Regions from separate parts of the Micromonospora sp. CNZ299 genome, predicted to be linked through region 1. Evidence: riboswitches for the same ligand, from Rfam matches in the RefSeq annotation. Region 1 holds a riboswitch; the other holds the start of a gene.

Region 1 (5,851 bases):
CGTCGGCGACGGCGGCGCGGGTCGGGGGCACCACCGCCACGACCACGGCGACGAGCGCCGCCGCGGCAAGCGGACGCCACCGGCGCGCCGGCCTGTCGAGGCGTACGCGGACGCGAGCGGTCACGTCCGGCGCGTCGGGGGTCTCCAGCCAGGCGGAAAGGTCGCGCAGCTCCCGTTCGAGGTCACCCATGCCGGACCTCCTCCCGGTCGAGCAGGCCGCGAAGCTTCGCCAGCGCCCGGGACGTGCGCGATTTCACCGTGCCCCGGGGCCAGCCCAGTGCCGCCACCGTCTCCTCCTCGCTGAGGTCGAGGAAGAACCGGCAGACGATCACCTCGCGGTCGCGTACCGGTAGTTGACGCAGGGCCTGCACCAGCGAGGCGCGGCGCTCCCCGGCGAGGACGGCGTCGACCGCCCCGTCCTCGGCGATCTCGGACGCCGGGTCCGCCGCCGCGGCCCGCAGGACGAGCCCGTCCCGCCGGCCACGGGACCGGTGCAGGTTGCGGGTCTCGTTGGCGACGATCGCGAGCAGCCACGATCGGAAAGACGACTCCCCCCGGTAACGGGACAGCTTGCGGTACGCCTTCACGAACGCCTCCTGGATGACGTCCTCGGAGTCCGATCCGGCGCCGAGCAGCACCGCCGTCCGGTGTGCGGACGCGGTGTGCCGGGCGACCAGGAGGTCGTACGCCTCCAGCTCACCGGCCCGAGCGCGGGTGACGAGAGCGTCGTCGTCCAGGGGTAGGCCTCCGTTCGGATCACACTCATGACACCGCGTACGCCCCGGTGGTTCCACCCGTCCTTTTCGGCGCGGGTCAGCTGTCTCCCATCCGGCGTGCAGCGTATTGCCAGGATTCGGTGCTGCACTGGAGGGCGTCGAGGAGAGGAGCTGGTCATGAGCTGGTTCAACCGCCGGTCGCGGGGTGCCGAGGCGACCCCGACGAAGCTGGACCGGGAGGCGACCCGCGAAGATCTCGCGGCGCTGGAGGAGTTCGTCGCCAGCCGGCAGGGGGTGGAGTTCTACCTGGAGCCGGAGACCACCGCGACGGACACCACAGTGGTGGCGATCGCCCACGACGGCGAGTGGATCCGTCGTCGTACCGGCACGCCGCGGGCCGCGGGGTCCATCGCTCGCAAGCACGCGGTGCCGCTGTACGAGGCGGCGCGCACCGGCTACCCGGAACGGATGCGCACCTGGAGCCGGGCCCACCCGGAACGCCACGCCCGCTGAGGCTCGTCTGTTCAGGCAGCCTCGACGGCTGAGCGGGCCTGCTCAAGCGTCATCGGCTCGGCGTGGCTGGACACGTACCAGTGATAGGCGCCGTTGAGCAGTCGCCGGACCAGGCCCAGGTCGAGGCCGTCCTCGGGTTGGCGCAGGTGCGCCGGCGGTGGGTAGAAGCAGTCGCCCAGCAGCACGACGCCCGAGTCGGGCACCAGCACGACTGTCGAGTCGGGTGCGTGCCCGCCGCCGACGTGGCGTAGCCCCACCCCGACCGGCAGCTCCTCCAGATCGGCGAAGACGCGGTTCGGAGGCAGGATGGCGAAATCCTCCCAGGAGTCCACGGCACGCGCCCGGGCCCGGAAGCTGGGGCCGAGGCGGGGATTGGCGCGTACCTGCTCGTCGAGGTAGCGGTGACTCCACGGTCGGGCGGCCTCGGCGCGCAGCAGCGGCACGGCCGTCTCGTGCCCGACGATCTCGACTCCCGGCCAGGCGCAGGCGCCCCAGACGTGGTCCCAGTGGTGGTGGGTGTAGACGAGCCAGCGCGGTCCGGGTAGCCCGGCGGCGCTCAGCGCGGCCTGGATCTCGCGGGCGTGCGCGGGGCTCTGCCCGGCGTCGATCATCACACTGCCGCGCTCGTCGGCCACGACGGCGACGCCGGCCTGGACCGCCTCCGGGTCCGGATCGCCCGGGCAGAACCAGACACGGCCGGCGAGGTGGTGGAATCGCATGGCGACGATGGTGATCGACTCCCGGGATTGATCGCGGACGCTGCTCCGGTGGTCGCCGATCCTAGGCGAGGGTGCCGCATGCCACCGCACCCTCGGACGATCGGCGCAGGCCAGGGTAGGTGCTACCTCCCTTTGCTCTGCTTACCTATCTGCACCAGACACGGAGCGTCACTGGTGCCTATAGGTAAGCAGAGCAAAGGGGAGCTGGCATTGATTCGGGGCTTTGCCACGTGACGGTTCGAGGGCAGACAAGTCGGCGAATCTCGATGAAGGGCGCCAGTTCGGCGGGCTGGGCCAGCGTTGACCGGCGGCGCGGCGGTGTGGCAGCATTCGCGGCCTGACGGCAGTGAAGGAAGTCGGTGCGATTCCGACGCGGTCCCGCCACTGTCACCGGGGAGCGATCCCCCCTCGTGAGTCACGGCCGTGTGTCTGCGGTTGGAAGGCCGGGGGAGAGCGTCGATCCGGAAGCCAGGATACTTCGGCCGTCGGGACGTACCCCAGGGCGTGGACACCCGAGGAGGACCCGATGACGCACGGCGTCTCATTCATCGACGATCATCGTCATGACCCGCATCGCGGGCGCCGCACCGCACCCACGACCGGCCGGACCAGCATGCTCCGGGCCGGCCTCGTCGGCGTGCTCCAGGTCGCCCGCGTCGGCCACCGGCCCCGCTGAGCTGAGCGCCCGGCGCTGACCGGCCCCGACGCCCGCGTCGGCGAGCCGACCGCGCCGTCGTGCCGGCTGACGCCGCACCCACCCGCTTCGTCCAGGTCGCCTCGGTGGCGGCCAGGGCGTCACTCTCCGGAGCCTGCCGTGCGCATCCTGCTGCTCTCCACCGCCGACACCGACCTGCTGGCCGCCCGCGCCAGCGGCGCCGACTATCGGCTGGCCAACCCCGCCCGGGTCGCCGGCGACGAGGTGCCCGCCCTGCTCGTCGGGGTCGACCTCGTCGTCGTACGCCTGCTCGGCGGTCGACAGGCCTGGCCGGACGGCCTCGCCGCGGTGCTCGCCACCGGCGTGCCGACGGTCGTGCTGGGCGGCGAGACGCTGCCCGACGCGGAGCTGATGGCCATCTCCACAGTGCCGTCCGGGGTCGTCACCCAGGCGCTGGCGTACCTGGTCGAGGGTGGCCCGGACAACCTGGCGCAGCTGGCCCGGTTCCTCTGCGACACGGTGCTGCTCACCGGCGAGGGGTTCGCCCCGCCCGCACCGACCCCGGCGTACGCCGTGCACGGCGAACACCCCACCGACCCGGACCGGCCCACAGTGGGAATCGTCTTCTACCGGGCGCACGCGCTCGCCGGCAACACCGGTTTCGTCGACGTCCTCGCGGACGCGGTCCACAAAGCCGGCGGCAGCCCGCTGCCGATCTTCTGCGGCTCGCTGCGGGGCCTGACCACGGGCGCGGGCCCGTTGGGGCTCTTCGCCCGCTGCGACGCGCTGCTGGTCACCGTGCTCGCGGCCGGCGGCGCGGTCGCCGCGGACGCGTCCGGGGGCGGCGACGAGGACGCCTGGGACGTGGGCGCCCTGGCCGCCCTGGACGTGCCGATGATCCAGGCGCTCTGCCTGACCAGCACCCGTGAGCAGTGGGCCGGCAGCGACGCCGGACTGTCCCCGTTGGACGCGGCGATGCAGGTGGCCATCCCCGAGTTCGACGGCCGGATCGTCAGCGTGCCGTTCTCGTTCAAGCGGATCGACGCCGACGGGCTCTCGGTCTATGCCGCCGACGCCGAGCGGGCCGCCCGGGTCGCCGGGATCGCCGTGCGCCACGCCCGGCTGCGGTACGTGCCCAACGCCGACAAGCGGGTCGCCATCGTCCTCAGTTCGTACCCGACCAAGCACTCCCGGGTCGGCAACGCCGTCGGGCTGGACACCCCGGTCTCGGCGGTCCGCCTGTTCGCCGCACTCGCCGAGGCGGGTTACTACCTGGGTGACGCTCCACCGCCCGAGGACGGCGACGCGCTGATCCACGCGCTGATCGCCGCCGGCGGTCACGACGTGGAATGGCTCACCCCGGAGCAGTTGGCCGCCGCCGAGGCCCGGATACCGGGGCAGACGTACCGGCGCTGGTTCGACCAGGTCCCGACCGAGCTGCGCGAGCGGATGCGGGAACACTGGGGTGAGCCGCCCGGCCAGCTCTACACCGAGAGCGGCGACATCGTGCTCGCCGGGTTGCGCTTCGGCAACGTGGTGCTGCTCATCCAGCCGCCCCGCGGCTTCGGGGAGAACCCGATCGCCATCTACCACGACCCGGACCTGCCGCCGAGTCACCACTATCTGGCCGCGTACCGCTGGCTGGCCGCGCCGGTCGCCGACGGCGGCTTCGGCGCGGACGCCGTGGTGCACCTGGGCAAGCACGGCACCCTCGAATGGCTGCCGGGCAAGGGCCTCGGCCTGGCCGCCGACTGCGCGCCCGACGCGGTCCTCGCCGACCTGCCGCTGGTCTACCCGTTCATCGTCAACGACCCCGGCGAGGGCACCCAGGCCAAGCGCCGGGCGCACGCCGTGGTGATCGACCACCTGGTGCCGCCGATGGCCCGGGCCGAGACCTACGGCGACCTGGCCAAACTGGAACAACTGCTCGACGAGTACGCCACGGTGCAGGCCCTCGACCCGGCGAAGGTGCCTACCGTGCGGGCGCAGATCTGGGACCTCGTACGCGCCGCCGAGCTCCACCACGACCTGCACGCCGAGGCGATGCCCGACGCGGACGACTTCGACGAGTTCGTGCTGCACCTGGACGGGTACCTCTGCGAGGTCAAGGACGTGCAGATCCGCGACGGTCTGCACATCCTCGCCGACGCGCCCACCGGTGAACCCCGGGTCAACCTGGTCCTCGCTGTGCTGCGCGCCCCCCAGATCTGGGGTGGCGCCCGCGCCCTGCCAGGCATGCGGCAGGCTCTCGCCGTCGCGTACGGGCTTGACGAGCAGGAGCTGCTCGCGTCGCCCGGGCAGCGGATCGCCCTCCCGGTGGCGCTGACCGACGTGGTGGACGGGCCGGCCGGCACCGCCGCCGACGCCGTCGACCTGATCGAGGTCCTCGCCCGGCGGTTGGCCATCGGGATGGAGACGCTCGGCTGGGACGCCGAGGCCGTCGACGCGGTGGTCGCGGAGGTGACCGGCCAGCCGATCCCGGACGTCGCCGCCGTGCTGCACTTCGCCGCCACCGAGCTGGTGCCCCGGCTGGACCGGACCACCGACGAGCTGACCAACACCCTCGGCGCGCTCGACGGCCGGTTCGTGCCGCCCGGCCCGTCCGGTTCACCCACCCGGGGCCTGGTCAACGTGCTGCCCACCGGCCGCAACTTCTACTCCGTCGACCCGAAGGCCATCCCCAGCCGCAACGCCTGGGACGTCGGGGTGGCCCTCGCGGACTCGCTGCTCGCCCGGCACCTCGCCGACACCGGGGCGTACCCCCGCTCGGTGGGTTTGACCGTGTGGGGCACCAGCGCGATGCGCACCCAGGGCGACGACATCGCCGAGGTGCTCGCGCTGCTGGGTTGCCGGCCGGTGTGGGACGAGCGGTCCCGGCGGGTCACCGGCATCGAGGTGGTGCCGACCGCCGAGTTGGGCCGGCCGCGCGTCGACGTGACAGTGCGCATCTCCGGGTTCTTCCGCGACGCGTTTCCGCACGTGGTGGCACTCCTCGACGATGCCGTGCGGCGGGTCGCCGCCCTGGACGAGCCGGAGGAGGAGAACTACCTGCGGGCGCACGTCGCCGCCGACCTCGCCGAGCACGGTGACGAGCGGCGCGCGACCGCCCGGATCTTCGGCTCGAAGCCCGGGGCGTACGGCGCGGGCCTGCTGCCCCTGATCGACGCGCAGACCTGGCGCAGCGACGCGGACCTGGCCGAGGTGTACGCGGTGTGGGGCGGCTACGCCTACGGCCGGGGCCTGGACGG
Region 2 (5,851 bases), 600 kb from region 1:
TCGACACCGCGTACGGCCCGGCCGTCGTCTCGGCCTGCACCGGCGGCAACGCGGTCGGGGTGTGCGCGCCGGGCACGGTGTGGTCGACACCCAGCACGAGAGGGACCTGCGTGCCGTTGGTCGCGGTGACGGAGAAGTCCGCGTAGACGCGGTAGCCGCCGGGCCGGGCCAGCGTCACAGGGACGCTCCAGGTGCCGTCCGGCGCCATCGTCGGGTGCAGGTGCTGGTAGCCGGACAGGTCGCGGCCCACCACGATCAGGTGCAACGGCTTGTCGTGTACGACCGCGAAACGGGTCGCCGGCTGCCGGTCGGTCCCGACGATGCGGAATCGGTAGTCCGCGCGTACACCGGGGGGTTGGGACCGCTCCAGCGGTTGCAGGGTGTACCCACCGGCGCTGACCGTCGTCCCGGTCGCCAGCGTCTCGCCCGTTGCGCCGTCACCGCGATGCGTGTGCGGCCCGGTGCCCGCCGGGTGTTGGTGCCCGTCGGTCGCGGACTGCGCCTGCCCCGGGGCGGGCGGACCGCCCGCGGCCGGACGGGCGTTGCCGCCCGCCGGGCTCTCGTCGCCGGTCCCGATGCGAGCCAGCCCGAACCCGGCCAGCAGGGCGATCACCAGCCCACCGACGAGCAGCGCCAGGTGGGTGTTGCTCAGGCGGGACCCGGGTGTCACGGCGGCGAGGTCCGTGTCGGGCCGTGGGCCGGGGTCGACCGTCGCCGCGCCGACCGTGGTGGCGGGGGCCTTCGCCGCCGCGTCGGTGGCCGTCGGATCGACCGCGACGCCCGTGCGGGCGGTGACGACCGCGTTGCCCTTGCGCGCCGCCGGCACGGTGGTGGGTCGCCGCCTGTCGCCCGTGGCCTGCCCCACGGTCGCCGCGCCGACCTTGCCGCCGCTGGGCTTGGCACCGACGGTCCGGCCGGCGCCGCTCCTGTTCGTGGAACGGGCGCCGCCGCCGCGTCGACCGGAGGTCGCCGACGAGGTACGGCCCCGGCTGGTGGATTTGCCGGCGGAAGCCGATCGGCGACGCCAGACGACGAATCCGGCCGCCGCCCCGGCCGCCGCAACCGCGACCGCCCAGCCGGCCCAGGCCAGTGCCCCCGAGTCGCTCTCATCGGTCGACCCGGTCGGCGGGGCCGCCGCAGCCGCGGACGGCGGGGCCGCGGACTCGGCTGCGGTGGTCGGCACCGCTGAGCCCTGCCCGGATGACCCATGCTGCTCGGTGGCGGCCACCAGCGCCGGGTCCGGCTGGGTCGACGGCGGGCTCCACCCCTGCGGCGCTGCCGTCACCCGACCGTTGTAGCGGAAGGTCAACGTGCCCCGCACGGTGTCGCCGTCGGAGGCGACCGACAGGTAGCTCACCGAGTACTGGCCCTTGGCCGGCAGGTGGGAGACGGGAACCACCGCGGGGAACCCCGTCGTGTACTCCCGTGGCTCGAACTGTCCGTTGACCAGGAAGTACTCCCGCACCGGCTTGTCCAGCGGCTTCGGCTCCCCGTACGACCAGCCGTTGTCGACCCGGACGCCGCCCGGGGCGGTGATGGTGAAGAACGCGTTGGCGGCGGCCTTCTCGGTGAAGTAGAGCTGCACCGACGTCAACGGCTCGTTCACCGTGGCGCCGCTCGCCGGAGTGGACATGGCGAGAGTCCCGTGAGCTGCGGCGGGTTGGGCGGACGCGAGGAGGGCGACCGCCGAGGCGAGGAGGAGCGCGAGGAGGCCCGAGACCACCCGCCCGCAAGTCTGAGGGAGACGACGCATTTGAATATCCTCACCGCCGTGAGACTTTTTTCAAGAGGTGGCGATCTTTTTCCTCAGATGGCAAAAGTTGATGACGAGGCCGCCGCGCGGCCGCGATGCGACGCGCCAGGCGGACGGATTCGCTGGCCAGCTATGCCGTCGGCGGCGCTGGTTCGCCCCGTCGTGACCGACTGGGCGTCGCAAGAGGGAACCCGGTGGAAATCCGGGGCTGCCCCGCAGCGGTGAGTGGGAACGACCGCCGTCATCAGCACTGGGCCAGCAGGCCTGGGAAGCGACGGCCAGTAGGGGACGGGCGCGACCGGTCAGGCCCGCGAGTCCGAAGACCTGCCGGCGCCGCGTACACAACGATCGCCGGCCGAGCGCCGTCGGCGTCGCACCTGACCCTGTCGCAGATCATGGACTAGCACCACACCAACCTGATGGGTACGGTGCACGGCGGCCGGATCCTCAACCTCATCGACTCCGTCGCCGGTGTGGTCGCCGCCCGGCACTCCGACGGACCGGCGGTGACCGCCGCCATCGACGAGACCGCGTTCCTGCGCGCGGTGCGGGTCGGCGACGTCGTGCACGTCGACGCCCGGATCACCTGGGCCGGCCGCAGCTCGATGGAGGTGGCCGTCAAGGTGACCGCCGACCGGTGGGACCGGGCGGTGCCGCCCACCGACGTGGCCACCGCCCACCTGGTCATGGTCGCCATCGACGACGACGGCCAGCCTCGTACGGTGCCGCCGTTGCTGCCGGAGACCGACGGGGACCGGCGTCGGTACCGGGAAGCGGAGATCCGCCGGGAGCACCGCCTGGCGCTGCGGCGCGCGCTACTCGACGGCGCCGACGGCTGAGACGTGCTCGGTCGGTCCGTCGCGGCGCTGCCGATCCGAGGAGCCGCCCTGCGCGTGAGCGGGACCAGAGCGTCGTCTAGGTCACCGCAGTTCAGGAGAGAGGCCGCCTAAGTCTTGCTTCTACGTCTGCCACCCAGGCGGGGTGACCAACCGGGTGACGACGTCGGGCGCGAGCGACGCCGGACGTCAAGGGACTCCTGCGGACTGCTCACTCCTGCTGCTGGTGCAGCTCGCAACCGGCTGGCAGTTCCTTTACACCGGAACGGTCGAGCATCAGGGACAATCGCGCAGTGAGCTGGGAAGAGTTCTTGTGGCACATGGATCAGCGGCTAGGTATGTATGTCGGACGACCCAGGTACGAGCGAGCGTTCTCGGCGCTGACGGGATTCGCCCTTGCGCGTGGTCGCGGCGAGCTGGCGGCGTTCCAGGAGTGGATGTCCGACCGGCATCACGGCAGCCCCCTGACCTTCTCGGCTCTGGTGCTCGTCGAGACCTTCGGTGAAAATGCCACCGAGGACAGTGTGGTCAGCGATACGGACCACAGGCAGGCCGTCTCGCTCTTTGCCGACTCTTCCGGGAGTTCCTAGGGCAGAAGGCGTTGGCCGACGATCAGTGCTGACGCACGGGGCATGCGCCGGGCGGGTGACTATTTGAGTGACGATCACGACGGACGCCGGTCGGCAATCATGGTGGGCCTGCCCCGTTTTGACGGACATCCGAGATCAGGGGACCTGGGGTCTCCGGGAGGATGTCCATCATCATGGAGAGCATGGGGAAGGAGCGGCCGCAGCCTCGGCGTTCGTTCACGCCGGAGTTCAAGGCCGAGATCGTCGAGTTGTGCCAGCGTGGTGACCGCACGCTTCGGCAGGTCAGCCAGGATTTTGATCTGACCGAGACGGCGGTGCGTGAGTGGGTCAAGCAGGCCGAACTCGACACCGGCGTCCGCGCCGACGGGCTGACCACCGACGAACGGGCCGAACTCGCACAGCTGCGCAAAGAGAACCGCAGGCTGCGCGAAGACGTCGATGTGCTCAAACGGGCGACGGCTTCTTCGCGAAGGAGACCCGGTGAACGTCTTCCCGTTCATCGCCGCGGAGCAGGCCGGCAAGCACAACGTCAAACGTGCCTGCGAACTGCTCAAGGTCTCCCGATCCGCCTACTACCAGCAGAAAGCCGGCACCCAGTCGCAGCGCGAGCGGGTCGATGCCCAGCTCACCGACAAGATCACCGTGCTGCACGAACGGTCCAAGGGCACCTACGGGGCGCCGCGGATCCACGCTGACCTCACCGACGCCGGTATGCGGCACGGCCGTAAACGCGTCGCCCGGCTAATGCGCACCGCCGGACTCGCCGGCAAGAGCCCACGCCGCTGGCGCACGACCACAATCCCGGATCCGGCCGCCGGGCTCCGACCTGACCTGGTCGGCCGCGACTTCCGTGTTGATCCCGGCGTAATCGATACCCGCTGGTGCGGCGACATCACCTACATCAACACCTGGCAGGGCTGGCTCTACCTGGCCACCGTCATCGATCTCGCATCACGCCGGGTCGTCGGCTGGGCCGTGGCCGACAACCTCAAGACCGACCTGGTCGACGCCGCCCTCGCCGACGCTCTCGCACGCCGCCGACCCGAGCCCGGGCTGGTGTTTCATTCCGACCGCGGCACGCAATACCTCAGCGCCCAGCATGCCCGCCTCGCACACCGTCACGACATCCGCCTGTCCGTCGGACGGCGCGGACAGTGCTGGGACAACGCAGTCGCCGAATCGTTCTTCGCCACCATCAAAACCGAACTCCTGCACCGCCAGGCCTGGCCCACCCATCAAGCCGCCCGCCAGGCCATGCTCGAATACATCGAGGGCTAGTACAACACCCGCCGCCGACACTCAACCCTCGACTACCTCAGCCCTGCGGCCTTCGAGGCCACCAGCTCACAACCGCTACCGATCGACCAAGCCGCCTAACTAAGATCAACACAACGACCCTGTCCGTCGAAACGGGTCAAGCCCAGGCTCATTGGCGTCCCCAAGGGAGTGCACATGCCCAACGTGGCCCTCATCGCCGGGCCGGTAGTCGACCTGGCTTCCGCTGCGTCGGCTCTGGCAGCCACCACCGGCCTACAGGTCGTCAGCGCAGGAAACGTCTTCCGCGAGCACGTGCAGCAGCAGACTCCGCTGGGCGAAGAGGCGAACGGGTATATGCAGGCCGGACATCTTGTCCCGGATGAGCTGGTGGTCAGAGCCGTCGCTGAAGCCCTAGCCAACGTTGGCGGCGGATGGGTGCTGTACAACTTCCCTCGCAAGATCTGTCAGGCCGAGTTGCTGACGCAGAGCGGTCACGTCCCCGACACAGTGATCGAACTCGTCCTGACTGAGGACCAACTCCGCCTCGCCGTTCACTGCCGCGTAGAACGACGGATAGAATTGAACCTCCGGCAAGCCGAGCGACGCCAGGAACTCCTGCTTATGTACACGCATTCACAGGAAAACTACCAAGAGCAAATCGAGCCGTTGCGCGCCTATTACCGGACCCATGGCCTGTTGCAAACCGTCAATGGCTTCGGCGACTTCGAAGACGTAGCAGCCAGACTGATCCCAATCGCCTCCGATGGCCAACGCCACCCGTGAGATCGGGCAGGTAGGCCGGCTGTCGGCCGCCGTGGGAGGACTTTCCTTACGTCTATCAAGGCGGCCCTGAACGGGCCGCACGCGCCGCCGCCTGGGCGCGCGTCCGTCGCTCCGCTGTCGCTCCACGCCGGCCACGCAGAACGCCCGGCGGCTGGCGCGGAGAGCGCGGTAAGCCCGGGGGCCGCCGTAGACGGTAGCGCCGAGGGTGGTTGAGGTTGGTGGGCCGGCAGCCGGCCGGGCCGCGCCCGATCGGCGCGGCGTAGGGAAGGGCACGCCGGGTCCGCGCGGCGGGTCGCGCCGGCAAGGTGGTTGCGGTTACCGCGCCTCCGGCGGGGGCGAAACGACTCCGAGATGGCCGGGGGTCCGTCGGCGCATCGCGGCCCGTGGGTGGTTGCGCAGAGCCATCCCGCCAGCCGCCGACCCGGGCGAGCCGAGCAGACCGCCGCCCGGCCCGCCAGCGTCCGAACGTGCGTCAAGGTCCACTTGACGTGGCGGACCGGCCGGCGGCCCACTCCCCATTAGGGCGGGTCGGCGGCAGACGGGATGGCAGCAAGCGTCCGTAATGTGACAGCACTGAAGGTGTTTTCTCGATGACTCTGCGTGTCGTATGCGGCCTGTTCGTCTGGGCAGGC

The links. A riboswitch is a leader RNA that binds a small molecule or an ion and turns the genes downstream of it on or off. The one in region 1 is predicted to bind cobalamin.
Region 2: it holds a riboswitch for cobalamin, as region 1 does, so the genes downstream of both, CLT68_RS25875 (acyl-CoA thioesterase) here and cobN (cobaltochelatase subunit CobN) in region 1, are expected to answer to the same signal.

Annotation. Positions count from the first base shown of each region.
Region 1 covers NZ_PEFG01000001.1:5,072,146-5,077,996, reverse strand. The annotation lists gene CLT68_RS23160 (hypothetical protein) at 1-190, opposite strand, end outside; gene CLT68_RS23155 (RNA polymerase sigma factor) at 183-794, opposite strand; gene CLT68_RS23150 (hypothetical protein) at 894-1,229, shown strand; gene CLT68_RS23145 (MBL fold metallo-hydrolase) at 1,241-1,948, opposite strand; cobalamin riboswitch at 2,273-2,449, shown strand; gene CLT68_RS23140 (hypothetical protein) at 2,490-2,702, opposite strand; gene cobN (cobaltochelatase subunit CobN) at 2,763-5,851, shown strand, end outside.
Region 2 covers NZ_PEFG01000001.1:5,671,161-5,677,011, reverse strand. The annotation lists gene CLT68_RS25880 (copper resistance protein CopC) at 1-1,753, opposite strand, end outside; cobalamin riboswitch at 1,885-2,099, shown strand; partial or broken gene CLT68_RS25875 (acyl-CoA thioesterase) at 2,149-2,592, shown strand; gene CLT68_RS25870 (hypothetical protein) at 2,883-3,179, shown strand; partial or broken gene CLT68_RS33960 (transposase) at 3,341-3,547, shown strand; gene CLT68_RS25860 (IS3 family transposase) at 3,660-4,457, shown strand; gene CLT68_RS25855 (nucleoside monophosphate kinase) at 4,632-5,219, shown strand.